DNA from 3 places in the Paenibacillus sp. V4I5 genome. Region 3 is predicted to be linked to each of the others. Evidence: riboswitches for the same ligand, from Rfam matches in the RefSeq annotation. Region 3 holds a riboswitch; each other region holds the start of a gene.

Region 1 (6,145 bases), 1.7 Mb from region 3:
TGGAGCGGGATGAGGACTGGTGGAATAATCGCTATTTGAAATTTAAAAAGGGCACAGCTGCCGTCTACAAGAACGCTCAAGGGGAACAGCGGGGTTATGTATTTTACCAGGTAAAGGACACGGTAGCGACCATCCATGAGTTGGTTTTCCTTGACGAGGAAGCAAGACGTGGCATATGGAAGTTCATTGCTGATCATGATTCGATGATAACCAAGGTGGAAGTGAATGCACCAGTAGATGACCAACTTCCGTTTCTAGTGCATGATCCAAAGTTCAAACAAGAAAAGATTACTTATTTCTCGGCAAGAATTGTAGATGTAGAAGCTTTTCTGACGCAGTATGTGTATGAAGCTCGCGATGGGGCGGAATCCATATATCTACACATTACAGACAAGCATGCGGATTGGAACCAAGGCATTTATCGGTTACAGTTCACAGACAATGGGAAAGCGGCCACCGTAGCGAAGTTATCTGAAGATGAAATACCTTCAGGGGACCAACTACTTAGCTGTAACATACAGACGTTGACGGCTTTGTTCATGGGTTATCAGAAAGCCGGATTCATGGCCCGAATCGAGCGTCTTCAAGGGACTGATGAACTTATTAGCCGGTTGGAAGATGCCATTCCGCGACGGACTACTTATTTAGCGGATTTCTTTTAAAGATAAAAACAGACGGTACCTTTGGTAAAACCATAGGGCCGTTTTCAGTTATGGGACCATTTCGAGTATTTCTCTGTCCATTAACACCGAATAAAGTGACTTGATCAAGGGTACCTTAATGGAAATCATTAACAGGAGGGTGTGCCCTTGTATCATTTGTATACTCATAATGATCTGGATGGAGTAGGTTGCGGTATAATAGCTCGATTAACATTTGGTGAAAAGGTAGAAATTCGATATAACTCTGTCGGAGGGTTAAATTTACAAGTAAAACGCTTTTTAGAAAAATCAAGAAAAAAGAACTATTTGTTTATCACCGACTTATCCGTGGATGAAACGAATGAACTAGGACTAAACGAGTTTGCGAAATCGGGTGGAAAAGTAAAACTTATTGATCATCATAAAACCTCGCTTCATTTAAACAAATATTCGTGGGGAATGGTTCAGATTGCGTATGAAAATGGAAAACTTGCTTCTGCAACTTCTCTATTTTATGAGTATCTGATCCAGAACGGATTGTTGAAGCCAATGAAGGGATTAGATGAATTCGTCGAATTGGTCCGTCAGTATGATACCTGGGAATGGGAACAGAATGACTATATCAAGGCTAAGCGATTAAACGATCTCTTTTATTTAATTTCCATTGAAGAATTTGAGGAAAAAATGGTGGCTCGCATTCAGCAAAGCGAGAACTTTGCATTCGATCCCTTTGAAGAAAAAATTTTGGATATGGAAGAAGAAAAAATTGAACGCTATGTGCGCAGAAAAAAGAGGGAAATCATCCACTCCCGAATCGATGATCATCATGTAGGCATCGTTCATGCGGAATCCTATCATTCTGAACTTGGAAACGCTCTAGGCAAAGAAAATCCTCATCTGGATTACATCGCAATCATGAATATGGGCGGTAAAAAGATAAGCTTTCGAACGATTCACGATCACATCGATGTCTCGGAAATTGCGGGTCTTTATGGAGGAGGAGGCCATGCTAAAGCTTCCGGTTGCTCTATGACAGAAGAAGCCTATCAGTGGTACGTAGCGAAGCCATTCCCGATGGAACCCATTCGCGCGGATGCGAATAAAAATACATTTAACATGAAAAATTCTGTTTATGGATCACTTTATGAGAATAGAAATGAACAACAAGTGTTTATTTTTCCTTCGGGAGACAGATGGGAAGTCGATGTGGATGGGGTCGAATCCAACCAACATTTTTCTACTTTCGAAGAGGCAGAGCGTTATGTCAAAAGGGATTATGCCGCTTGGTTAGTTCGGGACGAAACGTATGTGGCATTCCTAATGGAGCATATGGCGGCAAGAAAAACAAAAAACCTCGAAGGTAGTTCAGTCATATAAAGAGCAACGCTAGTTTCAGATAACTGGGATAAAATGCAAGTCACCTTCTCATACTAACTATGAGACAATGGAGGTGAACGCTATGCCCAAAAATGACGCCGATCCCAAGCATGACCGCGAAGATAACAAAGCAGATAAGAAAAATAATCAGCAGAATAACGCTAATTTTATGGAAGAAGCTCAAACGCTATCGAGCAACGAGGCACCTGATTACGTCCCAAGTTTAAATGGTATCCCTAAAAATCAAGTTTAAGTAACTGCAGGCTGCTCTTCTCGTCACTATATGATGGGAGAGCAGCTTTTCTGATTTTTCCACCTTAAATAAAAAAAGCTGATTTCTTGAGAAGTAAATCTCAGAAACCAGCTTTTTTTTCAGCCGTTTTAATTGGATAATTTGTACACTTTAATGGTTTGGATACCAAACTTCTTCACAGATTGCTTGGATCCTGGGATAAAGATATCAAGACGCTTGCCTTTGATTGCACCGCCAGTATCTGTCGCGTAAGCATACATGCCGCCTACAGGTAAGCCGTTGAAATTATAACCTTCTATATAGAGCTTAGATCCTAGAGGAATCACGGTGGGATCTACAGCAACGGTTCCAATACTTAGTGGATTACCCATATAATCAAAAGCTCCGTAGCCGCCATTCTCAGATGGATCTGCTGAATAGGCAGTGGATTTAAACAATTCATAATCTGGCGCATACTTATTGCCATCTTTACTTAGAATAGCTAATTTGCTGCTAGCGTCCCACTGAACGGGAATATCGGATACTTTGCTTAGAAAACGAAGAGGCACGTATACGCGTCCATTTTGGAATTCCGCATGTGTGTCCATCTCGACACGGTGGCTATCGATTTCAGCTTCTTTTTGTCCAGATACTAAGGTGATTGAATGTTTGCTGTTATTTAGCGTGACCTTGATCTCATCGCCTTCTTTTTGCCACTTTACTTCATAACCAAGCTTCTCCGTTACGAAACGAATCGGTACTTGGGTAGCATGATTCTCATCCAAAAAAGGCTGAGCATCCGGAAATTGAACCAGTTTATCATTGACTTGCACTTTCACATCCATCTCTGCGGCATTCGCCGTAAATGGGGAAAGAAAGCCTCCTGCCAACACTGTTAAAGACACAGCAAGGCTAGTTAACCCTTTAGTAATTGTATGCAATTGGTAATCCTCCTTCATGAGCCTTCGAGGTTAGTTGACGGGTTCGGGAAGAAGGTTCTCCCTAGTCTGCTCCGATGAAGAGCAAATATTCACCCCATGTAAATCGTCCCCCGTACCGGCACTTTGTCTGTGCACCGGACTCGGCTTCAAATAGTTTAGCACTTGAGGCCTTGTGGGACAACGGCCAAAATATGGATGGAGGTCTTAGAGGGTACTGGACTTAGGTCTAGGTACAAAAACAGTCGCGAGTCCGTTTTGAGGTTTAGCTGTTTCAGGTACGATAGAAGCATGAAGAACACGTGAGGGGCGGTAAGCAGAATGAGTATGGATCGATCGAAAGGGTTGGCTTTGGTTTTAATCACAGCAGGTATACTTATTTGCCTGCATCAATTTGGCAGTCATATTCATTTTATGGGATTTTTATTCCCGGCAGCTATGCTTGGATTAGGCTATGTAGGCATTAAGAATGGGAAGAAAATTGGTTGGTTTTTCGCCGGCTTAGGCGGCTTGATACTGACCATTAAACTATCGGGCTTCATCGCCATTGCTTTCGCTGTATGTTTAGTGGTGTACGGTATTCATCTATTGAAGAAACGAAATGAATTTTAAAACATAAGAAAATGGGGGTGTAATTCATGAGCATATTGAATCGGATTGGCAAAATAGCAGAAGCTGCATGGCAAGAAACGGCCGGCAAGCTCGATCATCATGAACAGGGTAGCAGCGTGATAGAAAAGCTGGAACAGCGCTATCAGGAGGCGCTGCAGCGAACTATTGAGCTGCGACGCCACAGTGTGAACGCAGAGGAGATGGCGCAGCTGCGCGGCGAGCAAGCCGAGCTGGCAATGCGCGCCGGCGATGAAGAGCTCGCGCGGCTCGCGCTGCAAGAGAAGCAGCGCGAGGAAGCCGCTTGCGAGCACTACCGCGCGCAGTACGCGAGCAGCCAGGACGTGTGCCTGGCGCTCGCGGATGAACTGCGCGGGCTGCGTGCGGGGCACGCAGCCGAGGGGGTGCAGCCGCCGAGCAGCGGTCTGCACGAGAAAGAGGCTCGCGACACTTGGCGCGAGCTGGAAGTGACCGGCCGCGAGCTCGGCCGGGAAGCGCTGCAGGGGCTCCGCGAAGCGGGCCGCCTGTCGCAAGAGACGCTGAAGGAAGCCGGCGGCAACCTTCAGCAGGAGCTGCGCACGCTGCGCGGCAAGTTCCAGCAGGATTGGCAGCAGCATCGCTCCAGCGGTGACACCGACCCACGCGACAAGAAATAGTCGCGTGTTATCCCTCAAGCGCCTAATAACTAGGCGCAGGAGCTCTTGACCTCCATGATTCATGCGGAAGCCTTGCCGCGCAAGGATTTGCATCTTGGAGGTCGTCCATTCTTATGGTATGCTAGGAATCTATATGAACTAATTTAAAAGTCAGCCAGAGGAGGTGCAGCGATGGGAGAAGAAACTAAAAGCAACCGTAACCGCAATACAGCACTAGTGCTGATTGGAGCCGGTCTTTTTTTGCTTCTAGATCATACGATAGGCTTTTTCCCCATTCTTGCCATTATCCTCATCTTGCTAGGCATTCATCGGGTCCGTTCACGCAAAGAGCGCAAAGGTTATGTACTGATCGGCATAGGGGCAGTGATTTTATTCGGAGATCACATTACCATTGTGTTCTCTATTGTTTTAATTTCGCTAGGTTTGTTTTTCATACGATCGAAGCAAGTACACAAAGACGACACGTATATGCAGAAGCAGAAATTGGTGGATAGCGTCCGTTTAGGCCGTGAGCCTTGGATTTTACGCAACAGTTCAACTTGGTACATTATTGGAGAAACCTACATTGATCTTTCACTTGCGATTTTGGAGCAAAAGGAAACCACGGTCATCCTGCAAGGCGTAGTAGGAGATGTAGATATCAAAGTGCCGGAGGATATCGGTGTCGCTGTGACGGCTTCCATCTCGTTTGGGCAGATTCAAGTTGCGAATGAGCGTGAGTCCGGGGTTATGAATAAGCTGATTTGGCAGTCCCCTAACTATGAACATTGCGATCACCGCGTGAAACTTGTGCTTTCTTACATCGTAGGAGATATCAAGATTAAAGTATTGTGAGAATGTGCGCTTGGGCACGCGTAAAGATCTCGAGGAGGTTCATTACCAATTGGACGGCTATAAACGACGATTAACGAATATGATATGGCGCAGCATGAGTGAATCGATCATCTTTAGTTTCGTTGTGTTTGGCGCGATCATTTATTTTTTGAATTCGCGCAATCTGATTGTGCCATTTACGAGCTGGCAAGAGGGCGTTAAATTTACATTTATGGCGATTTTGGTTATAGGCGGCATTGGCGCTGTGTATGGCTTCTGGAATAGCAACCGAATTACTCGGAGGCTTGAACCGATGATGGAAACGATGATTTTGCTGGAAAAAGGAACGTTTGCCCGCGGTGGCTTCCAACACGGTGAAGATGAAATCGGGCGACTGGGTGATCAGTTAGGCCGTATTATGAAGCGGTGGGAAGAGCAGGTTACTTCCCTACAGCGCTTATCTAATGATAATGCGGAGCTTGCGGAGAAAGCAAAGCTGTCTGCGGTTATTGAAGAAAGACAGCGATTAGCGCGAGAGCTTCATGATGCGGTGAGCCAGCAATTATTCGCGATATCGATGACGGCAACAGCAGTAGGGCGGACTTTGGATAAGGATTTCGAGAAGGCTAAACGGCAAATTCATCTCATCGAGGAGATGGCATCTGTTGCCCAATCGGAAATGAGAGCCTTGCTGCTGCATCTAAGACCTATTCATCTGGAAGGGAAACGACTGTCCGAAGGACTTGTTGAGCTTCTGAAGGAGCTTGCGGCAAAAGTGCCCATGGCGATTACTTGGGATATGGACGAAGATATCCGCTTGAATAAGGGGATTGAGGATCATTTGTTCCGTATCGTACAAGAGGCGCTTTCTAATGCTCT
Region 2 (6,145 bases), 3.9 Mb from region 3:
TACTACCGAACGTCCCTCTGGCGTTTCATCCTTTACAGACGCTTGCAAAGCTGTAAAGGTAATGTCTTTAGCGGATACTCCCCTTACAGGTATGAATTCGGCTGCCATCCGATTTCCATAGGTGATCGTGCCTGTCTTATCCAAGATTAGCGTATCGATATCGCCTGCGGCCTCTACCGCTTTACCAGACATAGCGAGAACGTTGTATTGCGTAACCCGATCCATACCCGCGATCCCGATGGCGGAAAGCAGCGCGCCGATGGTGGTCGGGATTAAACATACTAATAGGGCGATCAAGGTAGCTAAATCTAATTGAACGCTGAGATATTTAGCCATTGGGACCATCGTAATGATGACAATAAGGAATATTTGCGTTAATACGGCAAGTAAAGTTGTTAAAGCAATTTCGTTCGGTGTTTTTTGCCGCTTGGCTCCTTCTACAAGTGAAATCATACGATCTAAGAATGATTCGCCGGGGTCAGTCATCACTTTTGCTACAATGTAGTCGGAAGCCACTCTCGTTCCCCCGGTAACCGAAGAAAAGTCACCGCCTGCTTCCTTAATGACAGGTGCGGATTCCCCTGTTATCGCCGATTCGTCGATGGATGCGAGCCCTTCAATAATTTCTCCGTCCGTAGGAATAATCTCGCCGGCATCCACACGGACAATGTCCCCTTTTTTCAACTGGGTAGACGGGACCTGCTTGTAGGATCCATCTTTTTGAACAAGTTTGGCCATGGTTTCGGATTTTGTTTTCCGCAGTGTATCCGCCTGCGCTTTACCGCGTCCCTCTGCGAGGGCTTCAGCAAAATTCCCAAAAAGAACAGTAAAGAGCAGGATAAAAAACACAGCAATATTATAGCCCCTGCCTACATTCGTTGTGCTGAAAAGATCAGGTGCGAACGATAAAATTAAGGTAATTACAGTTCCTACTTCAACAATAAACATGACCGGGTTTTTAATCATAACCGCGGGATTTAGTTTCTTAAAGGCATCAAAGATTGCCTGTGATACGATTTCCTTCGTCATTGTGTTTTTACGGGCAGTAGTCATATAGATCCTCCTGAGAGTTTCGCGTAGCGAAACTTACTTCGTAAGCATATGCTTAATTTTACGCCACTCTTAATGCGGCATTGCCAGATGTTCAGCAATCGGTCCCAATGCAAGAGCAGGGAAGAACGTAAGCGCCCCGATTACGAGAATGATCATAATTAAAATTCCCGTGAACAAAGGGGTATTCGTCCGCAGAGTTCCTGCGGTTACAGGCACTATGCGCTTAGTCGCGAGAGACCCGGCGATTGCAAGCATCGCAATGATGGAAACATATCGACCAAACAACATAACGAGTCCAATGCCTACATTATAAAAGTTTGTATTGGCGTTCAGACCGGCAAATGCGGAACCGTTATTGGCTGCGCCCGAAGTAAAGGCGTAAAGCACTTCTGAAAGACCATGCAGGCCTGGATTGGATATGGACGTAATTGCTTCCGGACGCATGAGTGCCAGAGCAGTCGGAGCAAGAATAATTAAAGGATGCACAAGAAGTGCAATGGATGCGAGCTTTACTTCCTTACCCTCAATTTTCTTACCCAAGAATTCCGGCGTACGTCCTACCATCAGACCACAAATAAAGATGGATAAAATGAGATAAAGCAAACCATTAAGCAGACCTACACCTTTACCGCCAAATACGTTATTCAGCATCATTTCGGCAAGAGGGACAAAGCCACCCATAGGTGTTAATGATTCGTGCATATTGTTAACAGTACCTGTTGTGGCAGCTGTAGTTGCCGCAGTGAATAATGCTGATTCTGATATTCCGAACCGGACTTCTTTGCCCTCCATATTTCCGTGAACGCCTAATGTATCAAGCGCGGGTACTCCTTTATACTCTGATACAAAAACGGTAGTAAGCATGACTAAAAAGATGAGTCCCATAGCCGCAAAAACAGCCCAACCCTGTTTCTTATTCTTGATCATCAGTCCGAAGGCATACACAAGAGCGGTCGGAAGAAGCATCATGCAAACAATATGAACCATGTTTGTTAACGGAGTCGGATTTTCAAAAGGATGTGCCGCGTTTGTACCGAACCATCCCCCTCCATTCGTTCCAATATGCTTGATGGATTCAAGCGAAGCTACCAATCCTCTGGTAATTGTCTGCTTTGCACCTTCGAGAGTAGTAGCATCTACATTGCCTTGCAGCGTTTGAGGAACACCTTGAAATACCAAGAACAGTGCAACAATGAAACTAAGCGGCAGGAATATACGAGTAATCGAACGAACCATATCCACATAAAAGTTTCCAAGGTTATCCTGCCGGCCAATTAACCCGCGAATGAAGGCGATCGCCACTGCAAAACCTGTTGCTGCGGATGTGAACATCGGAAACGTAATCGCAAGTAATTGAGACAAATACGATAGCGCGTTTTCCCCGCTGTAGGATTGCCAATTCGTATTTGTAATAAAGGATACTGCCGTATTAAAAGCCTGCGCTGCCGGCATATTGTCGATCCCGTCCGGATTAAGCGGCAAAAACTTTTGAAGTCGCAGGACAAGATACATAAGGATCAACATGATGAAGTTGGTCAGAAGCATGGCGCCCAAATACTGTTTCCACCCCATTGCCTCTCCTTCGCGAACCCCCATAATTCGATAGGTCATTCGTTCAAACGGGCCAAAAACGCGGTTCAAACCCGTTTTTTCATAATCAAACACTTTTACCAGATAGCTGCCTACTGGCTTTACTAATAACATGATAATAATTAGCGTTATCGCTACCTGTACAAATCCCATACCCATGTTAAGATATCCTCCTCTTTCAATTAAGCAAATATCTTGTCTTTAAAACTTTTCTGGATATACTAAAACAAATCCGAGGTACAAAATCAGGGCAAATGCAATGATTCCAATGATAATCATGAAGCTACCTCCCTAGGCTTTTTCACATAACTTAAGAAAACCCCAAAATACTAAGAATGCAAAAATGAACAATAAAACCATTGTAATATCGTTATACATGCTTTTTACTACCTCCTCGCAGCAGTAAGCAGTTAATTGAGAATCTTTTTGGATAAAACGTATACTAAGTGACTAAGAATGAAACGTTACCTGTCTTTGAATAAATGACATAATCAGCACCGAGTCCCTTATAAATAAATCTTGCGTTTTCACGCTCCGTTATGACATAGAGCGATTCTGAGGTCCACTTACGGACGATTTGAAGATAACGACAGCATAACGATAAACTATCTTCGAACAAGAAGATTTTGCTAATTGAATAATTGGGAGCTTTCCAAGTCTCTTGTGCATCCGTATCCAATAAAATAAAATGATCCACATCAAACTTAGTAAGATGCAGCTGTTCATTTTTGTTATTCACGACAACTACGAAAGGCAGTCCCTTAAGCTCTAAATGATGAATAAATTGTTCACCGGCTTTCGTGGGTGCTACGACTAGTAAAAATTCTGATTCATTCATTACTTACCCCTCCATGTGGTTGAAGGCCACAAGCGGCTTCTTAGGTGAAATAGTCATACTGTACATTCCTTTGAGTGCAATTAGTCTTGTTAATAATAATGTCTATACGTTTCCTCTTGCTTCCTCCGAAAGGATTCACCCTCATCGGTATATTGAAATCTTAATACGTTTCGATGTAAAAATGGGGTAAATAATTCATGCCCCAGGTGTAAAAAAAACATAAAAATTGTTGAATTATAGTGTCCACCCCGAGAAATGGTCAAACAGTTTACATAGAGATCCAATTAACTCAAAATCACTCGTAAACAGGTGCAAACACTCGATTACGAAGGGTAAGTCCCTCGCCAGCCTCCTAGAAGCGATGGATTTATCGGAAAATACTCCCAAATCCGCTGAAACAAACTTTGTGCGTGAACGTAAACAGTTATATAATTCATATCAATTGAATAAAAAGCCGAATTTCTTTATGAAAACGGGGGAACCATGTAAATGGGGTGAATTTTGCTTCAGACCTTCAGCGTCTTGCAAATAGGGTGATCCGCGCATCCGAATCCGTCAGCTAACCTCGTAGGCTTTACGTCAGGAGCCATACCGTTAAGGGCATTGGATATCCAGTGTCTTTTTTGCATGCACAGGGGGCAATATGAAGAAAAAATTGGAAATTTGGCAGTTGACACCGCCGCAAATTCTTGTACTTGGCTTTGCTGCCATCATCTTTATCGGAGCAGTTCTTTTGAGCCTTCCCATTGCCTCGGCAACGGGGCAATCACTTCCGTTCATCGACGCACTATTTACAGCGACATCGGCAACTTGTGTAACAGGGCTCGTTGTGGTGGATACAGGGAGTATGTACACCATGTTTGGCCAAATCGTTATAGTGACCTTGATTCAAGTAGGCGGTCTAGGTTTTATGACGATGTCTACGCTGATCGCTTTCGCATTTCGTAAGAAGATTACGCTCAAAGAGCGATTGGTTCTGCAAGAAGCTTTTAATCAAGGTAGCATGGAAGGCATCATGCGGCTCATTCGCAAAGTCATTATTTACTCACTTAGTATTGAAGCCATAGCAGCCGCCATTTTGACGGTCCGTTGGACATTCGATTTAGGGTTTTCCAAGGCGCTATACTTTGGAATCTGGCATTCCATATCGATGTTTAATAATGCCGGGTTCGATTTATTCGGCACAATCGACGCTCCCTTCGTTTCCTTTACTGGGTATGCGGATGATTTCGTTGTGAATGTAGTTGTCATGGCGATTATCGTTCTCGGAGGCATCGGTTTTATTGTCTTGTCCGATTTGATGGATTACAAAAAGACTAGAAAGCTTTCCCTGCACTCGAAGGTTGTGCTAAGTATGACCGGACTGCTGATTATACTCGGCGCAGTTGTTATATTTATTTTTGAATATACAAATATCAAGACGCTCGGATCACTCAATTTTGGTGGAAAAGTGCTTGCTTCCTTCTTTCAATCCATAGTACCGCGTACAGCAGGCCCGAATTCTGTTGATATCGGAGCCATGCGGCAAGCATCTCAATTTTTCATTGTTATTCTCATGTTTATCGGCGCGTCTCCCGGATCTACAGGGGGTGGTATTAAAACAACGACCTTCGCGATTTTGATTAGTGCCATTGTAACGATGATCCGCGGGAAGGAAGACATCGTGATTTTCCGTTTTCGTTTGGCGAAGGATCGCATCCTTAAAGCAATTACGCTTACGATGATTGCATTGATTCTCGTTATCTTTGTCACGATGCTGCTAACGACGACGGAAGATGCGCAACTCCTCAAAATTTTATTCGAGGTCACCTCCGCCTTTGGTACGGTAGGTTTGTCAATGGGACTTACGCCGGAACTGACGACATTCGGTAAAATTATGATCAGCCTGACGATGTTCACCGGACGTCTTGGTACGATCACGCTTGCTTACGCATTACAACCGAAACAAGAGAAAGAATTATATAGATACCCAGAGGGTAAAATCACCATTGGATAGGGGGACAAGGAAAGATGAAAAATCAATACGCGGTGATTGGCTTAGGCAGATTTGGCGCTAGTATTTCTAAGGAACTCATCAAGCTTGGATACGAAGTGTTGGGGATTGATAAGGACGAAGAAATAGTTAATGAGTTGAGTTCCGAGCTTACACATACAGTTGTGGCCGATGCAACGGATGAAGAGGTGCTGAAGTCTTTGGGTATGCGCAATTTCGATTGTGCAGTCGTCGCGATTGGGGATGATATTCAATCCAGCATTTTAACAGCGATTGTGCTTAAAGATTTGGGTGTAAAGAAGGTTGTAGCGAAGGCACTCTCCGACTTGCATGGCAAAGTATTAAACAAAATTGGAGTAGACCGGATTATTTACCCGGAGCGAGACATGGGTATCCGTGTTGCACATCAACTTGTTTCTCCGAATTTACTCGACTATATTGAGATATCCAAAGATTACACGATTGCTGAACTTTCTGTATCCAAGCGGATCAGTGGTTTAACGATCAAAGAGCTGGATCCGCGCGCGAAATATGGTTGCAGCGTCGTAGCCATTAACAAGAAAACTGGCGTCATCATTGCTCCAACCGCAACAGATACTGTCAATGAACATGATATTATGGTCATCATAGGCACGAATGATCATATTGAAGATTTCGAGAGAGAAGTAATT
Region 3 (6,145 bases):
TCGTACCTCCCCCAGGAGGCAACGGTGTGGGCGGTATGGAATATCCAACTTTGGTAACGTCGTGGGATGCTAGCGACAAGAAACCAGATCTAGAGCTAGAACGTGTCGTTGTTCACGAGATTGGACATCAGTTCTTTTATGGACTCGTAGCTAGCAATGAATTCGAAGAAGCATGGCTGGATGAGGGCTTTACCTCCTATGCAGAGGATAAAGTTATGGAAGCAGAGTACGGAGTGTCCCCAAATTTACCTGTAGAGTCAAGCTTCATTACATCTCCAAATACCCTGCAGCAGAACTCGTGGGCCTATACGGGACATGATCAATACGCTGAGAATGTGTACACACGAGGAAAGCTCGTGCTTAAAGCCATTGAGAAGCAGGTTGGCAGCAAAACAATGGATCGCATTATGCGCACTTATTTCCAACGTTGGGAATTTAAACACCCTTCTACAAAGGACTTTCAGAACGTTGTCGAAGAAGTGACCAAAACGAAGTGGGATGATTTCTTTAACCAATATGTATACGGCGCCATGATGATGGATTACACCGTGGAGAGCATTCGCGTCAAATCCGTGGGCAGCAAAGGGGCAGAGTCCTACGAAAGTGCCGTTCTCATCTCCAAACGAGGCGGTAATTCACCCGAGGTACCGATCCAGTTCCATTTCTCTGACGGCACTGTACTAGATAAAACATGGGATGGTAAAGAAAGCAGTATCGAATTCAAACTAACCCACAAGACTCCTGTAGACTGGGTTCGAATTGATCCCAATTACTCGCTCGTGCTGGAAAATAAACATATTAATAATTTTATGCAAACGCAAGTGGATACCAAGTGGAAAATCCGCCTAAATCTCGGTCTCATTCAATTCCTGCAAGCCATATTCGGCTGGGTCGCCTGGTAAGCGTAAGCGGCTAGGCTTATCCAATGCTTACGAAGTAAGTTTTCCTACGGAAAACTCAGATTATGCTTTCGATGCCAGTTTTGCTAAAGCAAAACTCTTAGGAGGGACAACTGTGGCAACTTATATCAAGTCTGGCTTCAGGGCGGCTTTACGGCAACCTTTCGCCACGATCGTCTTGTTCCTGTATCAGATGGGCTGGGGCATCCTGCTGTATAAGCTTGTACAGGGTGTTCTCGTCCCTCTCATGCACCGCTATCCAGGTGGCGAGCAGCCGAAGCAAGCGCTGCAGCTATTTCTAGCTGAAGGACAGTTCCAATTGGTCAAAACCGATCTTAGCCATTCCTACCTTTGGTGGCTGGCTGCTTTGCTTGTTGTTCGCATGCTGCTCACCCCAATGTTGAATAGCGGCGTCTACTACTCGCTGACCCATTCCCAGCAAAATGCCGGCTATCGCTTTATCCGAGGCATCAAGGAGCTTATGCTCCCATTCCTCATTGCTTATGTCGTTCGAATCTCGCTTTCCTTGCTGCCACTCATATGGCTGTTTCCTAAAGCGCAAAAGCAATTCGCACATACCACTTCGTATGAGCAAGCCGCCCTCCAATTGCTGCCTTGGCTTCTCGGCTTGCTCGTCTATGGCTTTCTCTTACATCTGCTTTTTATGTACGTACAGTTCGCAATTTCCGCTAAACTTGGCATTTTGTCCACTGTCATCACTTTCGTTCGCAGTTTCCTTCCTATTATCGGGCTTGCACTCATCCTCCTACTCACCTCGGGACTATTGGCAGGGGTCACAGTCACAGCAACGTACATATGGGCAGGTCTGGTAGCGCTAATCATTTATCAGCTCTTCCCGCTTTTCCACATTTTCATCCAAATGTGGGCCATAACCTCCCAATATCAGCTTCTATCTGCCAAAATGGACAGCTAAAAACAAATAAAATAAGCTTAATTGGCTTATATTGGTTTATCCCCTTGCAAAAGGGGCTTTTTTTGTCTCTTTTCCGAACTATTGACATATTTTTAAGACAAAATGCGTAGAAAAGGAGGAATTTCGATGTTTATGACGAATTACAAGGATTAGCATCAAAAAACCAAATATTTCATGCCGAATTCCCCATTTCTTGGGGAAACGGGGGAACCACACCGGGTGAATTGATCTTGCAAGACAGGGATCATAGGGAACCTTCAACCGAACCCTCCAGCTAACCTCGTAGGCACCGGAAGGAGACAAGCAGTTGAAAAAGATTGTTGCTCTTGTTTTTAGTCTTGTTTTGTTTTTGAGTGTAAGTTTAGGAAGTGTGTCTGCGTCACAATCCACTTTGGATGAAACGGTTGACGGATTGCTCGGAATTCCGTACAGAGATGCGGGAACGACAACAAGAGGCTTTGATTGCTCTGGTTTCACCGCATACGTTTTCGACAAATTCGGCATTGACCTTCCGCATAGCTCATCATCTCAGAATAAAGAAGGCTACTGGATTGACAAAAAGGATCTTCGCAAAGGTGATCTTGTGTTCTTTGACACAAGCGGTGGCAAAGGTATTTCTCACGTTGGTATCTACCTTGGAGACGGTGAATTCATTCACTCTGCATCCAATGAAGGTATAGTGAAAAACAAATTAAGCCAATCTTATTACGCGAAGCGGTATGTATCAGCTCGACGTGTTCTGTGGGATGATATCTACAACCAATTAACTGCTGAATCCAAGTAATTCTTGTACGATTCATGAATAAAGCCCGGACAAGCCCCGCTCGAAAGAGCAGCTTTCAGGGCTTTTATTCATTTACTAATCTTGTAACTTGACATCGCATGTTAGCCGTTCTATAATAACTGCATATTGTTTTCTAGGGTTCCGTGGCGTTCAATGCCAGGCTGGTCCGAGGGGAAAAACGCAGCGAATATGCTGTGGTCACGGAGGGGAAAAAGCCCGGGAGTCATATCGCTTAGCGATATAACTTCCAGGCTTTTTCCTTTTTTTGCGGCTAAATAGGTCGTATAACAAATTCAAGAGGAGTGATTCATCATGGCATGGTTATATCTCGTCATTGCAGGTGTATTTGAGGTAGTATGGGCGATCTCATTGAAATTTTCTAATGGTTTTACACGTTTAGTTCCTTCCAGCATCACGATCGCAGGGATGATTGTAAGTTTCTATTTTCTAGCGGTAGCCACGAAAACCCTCCCCATCGGCACAGCTTACGCGGCTTGGACCGGAATTGGCGCTGTCGGTGCTATTATAATCGGCACCCTTTTTCTCGATGAACCCATTAGTTTAATAAGGATCTTATTCATGATTCTGATCTTAGTTGGCGTTCTCGGTCTTAAATTTACTTCTGGACATTAGGAAGTCCGAAAAACTGCGTCATGTAACGCTCAGTTTGGTGACGATTCCTAAGATTCGACGATGCCTGGTATCTTGCGTTTTGGCATCGTCCACCTGCCGGACAAATTCTTTCCGCTTCGAGAATGCCAATGCTTCAAAGGCCTCGATTGCACCCTCCTGAGAAGACAATGCCGCCCTAAGGTCATCCGGAATCTCAACGGTTCGAGGCTCCAGATCAAGGTTGAGTATAACCTCTACCTGGTCACCGGCCTTCAAGCCAGACGCTTCTCTGTGGGCTGCACTCAATGGAAGGAGGAACTCATTCCCCATAACTGCAACAGTGCTGCGATAGGTGTAACCGTTCAAGCTCACCGTGACACTTGGCTTCTTATGTCCACTGAGCGCAGCTATGACCTCAGCTGGAATGGAAATTCCAGTGGCGTTTTTACCCTGTGCTTGCATAACGGAAGTGGTGAATGTTACCCCCATTTCGATTGTTCCCCCTTGGATAACAAAATTTCATAAAGTTTAATGACACTCATGTGCATGCCTTCATGGTACAAGCTAAAGCTGAGGAACTGTTCCGGCGTTTCCAAGGTCATTCCGGCCGACGTCGTGTAAGGTTGAACAACCTTTTCCTGCAAGTGGTCCCTCAGTCCCTCACGTATTCGCTCTTGCTGCCCTTTCAATAAGGTCTCCAACTCTTGTAAGGTCGGGATGTCAACGAAATTCGGAACGTTCAATGGTGAAGTGCCATTCTCAAATTGCTCTTTGAATCCTTCTGGCAAATGAAGCGGAAGCCCTATATATTGAAATGCTATTCTTTCCAATACCACATATATGTGCCCCAGCTGCCAGCGGATCGTATTCCGAAACCCTTCCGGGATCCGGTCGGCGGTTTCCTCCGATACCCCCTCCATCAATTTTAAGGTTTGAGCCCTCACGAAGGCCAGCTGTTTGAACAAATAATGTTCCATCGTTCTCACTCCTTTAGATCGCAATTTATGGGATATTATACCATACTTTTTTGAATAAATCGGACCCTATCTATGCAGATTAATCCATACAAGGATGGAGGGGCGTTATGATGTAAGGTTCGGATTGTAACTAACGTTATTACGGAGTCAATTCAACAGGATAAAAATGATTAGGAGGGAAATTCAACATGGATACATCGGATGATATCAATCGAATACAGAATCGCAATGACGGGCTTCTCGGAAATGAGATAGAAGTGGACTCCGATGTTAACGAGGATCGTAACCGAGAGCAGCAATTGGACGATTCGTTTCAGTACTGGTATCGTAACGTCGGTTATTGGGTGCAGCAAAAGGAAGATATAACTCAGGTGCCGAAGGCGAACGTATTCGACGCCGCTGTTGAGATGGATGCCGAGCAGGAGTTAAACGTGACTACGGAAGACGATGAGATGGATAGATAAGGTCAACCGACAGTTCAAATATTACATTTAGAATCTATCATTGGAGGTTGGAACGATGTCTGACAATACGAATAACCTGAATAAAGTTGATGTAAATAAAACGAGTATCTTTAAAAACGGGGTTCAATCAGCAACGAATTATGTACAGAACGCCATTGAAAACGTAACGGCATCCACGCAAGACGCAACTCAGAACTTAGTGAATAATGTAATGAAAAGACGACAAAATGAAGATGAAAATAATAAATAATTAGATTGGCGATATGCATTTAAATGAGGAACTCATTGTGCTATTCGGAATCTCATACGGAAAAAAGCTTAGTCAGAATGCAGCCTCAGGGCTTTGACTAAGCTTTTTTTGCTTGTCTAATGTATATCGTGAGTAATTGCTACCAATAAACTTTCTCTATTTCAAGCAACTGTGTAGCTAACATACCAGAAGCTGTTTCCAACAAATATTTGCAAATGTTGAGATAAAGGCTTAAAAATGTCGTTCAGCTCTTCATACGAGTAGTAGTTTTTGATAATTTCATGCATGGATCCATCAGCCAGCTCGCGTCTTTTGTAGGTATCCTCACTATGTTCTTTCGTTATCAGCTCTCCGCCTCTTCCCGGTACGTAAACATTATCGGCGATAAAGACGCGAGCACCTGTGCCTAAACGTTGGTGGAAACTCTGCAGAAATGACTCAATCCGATTCTTCGGAATATGCGAAAACCAGAAGTTGGCAAGACCAAAGTCGAAAACCCCGTTCACATCGGAGAGCTGGTACGCGTCCCCCTGAACAAATGCTGCATTCGATGCTGGCCACGGCTTAGACTTAGCAATTTGCAGCACTTCAGGACGAATATCAACACCTACGATGCGCTTCGCAGTGCCCGCGGCAATTTCGGTCCAATACCCGGTTCCACAAGCTATCTCAAGAACGTTGCGCCTCTCCACCTGCTTCTTCACCATTTCGCTCAAAAGACCAAGCTCTTGTTGGAACCCAGCGTCCTCTCGGTGATAAATCCGTTCATACTCCTCCGCTCGAGCACCGTAGTATTCTTGCATTTTCACTTTTTCTTCGTTTAAAAGCTGATGCTTATCCTTCACTTCGTGGAGAATTCGTTGTCTGGCTGCCAATAAATCAGCGAAAATAGCTCCACCCTGTGCGGAGTAGTTGGCTAGAAGGCCATGCGTGGCCATCACAATTAACTGTGTCATTGACAAGCCTGTTTCGTCAGCCATTTGCTCCAGATCCGACTTTACTTTCTCCGGTAAGTAAACAGAGAGTCTCTTAGTTTTGTCGTTTTTGTCATCCACGTTAGGTTTCCCCCTCATAATTTTTTATTATTTTAACATATAATATGTGTTATTATAACATTAAATTTACGTTTTCATGATAAATAAAAATTAGGGCAACCTTTTTTAGAACTCTATCAGCTATTAACCCTCGCAAATCTCTCTATCAAACATAGAATACTTTGTAAGTA

What was found. Region 3 has a riboswitch for cyclic di-AMP ahead of QFZ78_RS21545 (C40 family peptidase). Riboswitches for the same ligand answer to the same signal wherever they lie in the genome.
Region 1: linked by a shared signal. The riboswitch ahead of QFZ78_RS29370 (stalk domain-containing protein) and the one ahead of QFZ78_RS21545 (C40 family peptidase) in region 3 are both predicted to bind cyclic di-AMP.
Region 2: linked by a shared signal. The riboswitch ahead of QFZ78_RS03825 (TrkH family potassium uptake protein) and the one ahead of QFZ78_RS21545 (C40 family peptidase) in region 3 are both predicted to bind cyclic di-AMP.

The regions. Positions count from the first base shown of each region.
Region 1 covers NZ_JAUSZB010000002.1:5,979,853-5,985,997, forward strand. The annotation lists gene QFZ78_RS29355 (GNAT family N-acetyltransferase) at 1-662, shown strand, start outside; gene QFZ78_RS29360 (DHH family phosphoesterase) at 810-2,018, shown strand; gene QFZ78_RS29365 (hypothetical protein) at 2,101-2,271, shown strand; gene QFZ78_RS29370 (stalk domain-containing protein) at 2,400-3,191, opposite strand; cyclic di-AMP (ydaO/yuaA leader) riboswitch at 3,196-3,347, opposite strand; gene QFZ78_RS29375 (LiaF transmembrane domain-containing protein) at 3,510-3,800, shown strand; gene QFZ78_RS29380 (PspA/IM30 family protein) at 3,827-4,453, shown strand; gene liaF (cell wall-active antibiotics response protein LiaF) at 4,625-5,287, shown strand; gene QFZ78_RS29390 (sensor histidine kinase) at 5,337-6,145, shown strand, end outside.
Region 2 covers NZ_JAUSZB010000002.1:405,737-411,881, reverse strand. The annotation lists gene kdpB (potassium-transporting ATPase subunit KdpB) at 1-1,053, opposite strand, end outside; gene kdpA (potassium-transporting ATPase subunit KdpA) at 1,123-2,796, opposite strand; gene QFZ78_RS38360 (potassium-transporting ATPase subunit F) at 2,845-2,922, opposite strand; gene QFZ78_RS03830 (hypothetical protein) at 3,086-3,481, opposite strand; cyclic di-AMP (ydaO/yuaA leader) riboswitch at 3,924-4,069, shown strand; gene QFZ78_RS03825 (TrkH family potassium uptake protein) at 4,125-5,477, shown strand; gene QFZ78_RS03820 (potassium channel family protein) at 5,492-6,145, shown strand, end outside.
Region 3 covers NZ_JAUSZB010000002.1:4,294,442-4,300,586, forward strand. The annotation lists gene QFZ78_RS21535 (M1 family metallopeptidase) at 1-902, shown strand, start outside; gene QFZ78_RS21540 (hypothetical protein) at 1,015-1,833, shown strand; cyclic di-AMP (ydaO/yuaA leader) riboswitch at 1,999-2,137, shown strand; gene QFZ78_RS21545 (C40 family peptidase) at 2,141-2,617, shown strand; guanidine-I (ykkC/yxkD leader) riboswitch at 2,740-2,842, shown strand; gene sugE (quaternary ammonium compound efflux SMR transporter SugE) at 2,930-3,250, shown strand; gene QFZ78_RS21555 (YdeI/OmpD-associated family protein) at 3,269-3,718, opposite strand; gene QFZ78_RS21560 (DinB family protein) at 3,709-4,206, opposite strand; gene QFZ78_RS21565 (hypothetical protein) at 4,395-4,670, shown strand; gene QFZ78_RS21570 (hypothetical protein) at 4,726-4,920, shown strand; gene QFZ78_RS21575 (methyltransferase domain-containing protein) at 5,082-5,975, opposite strand.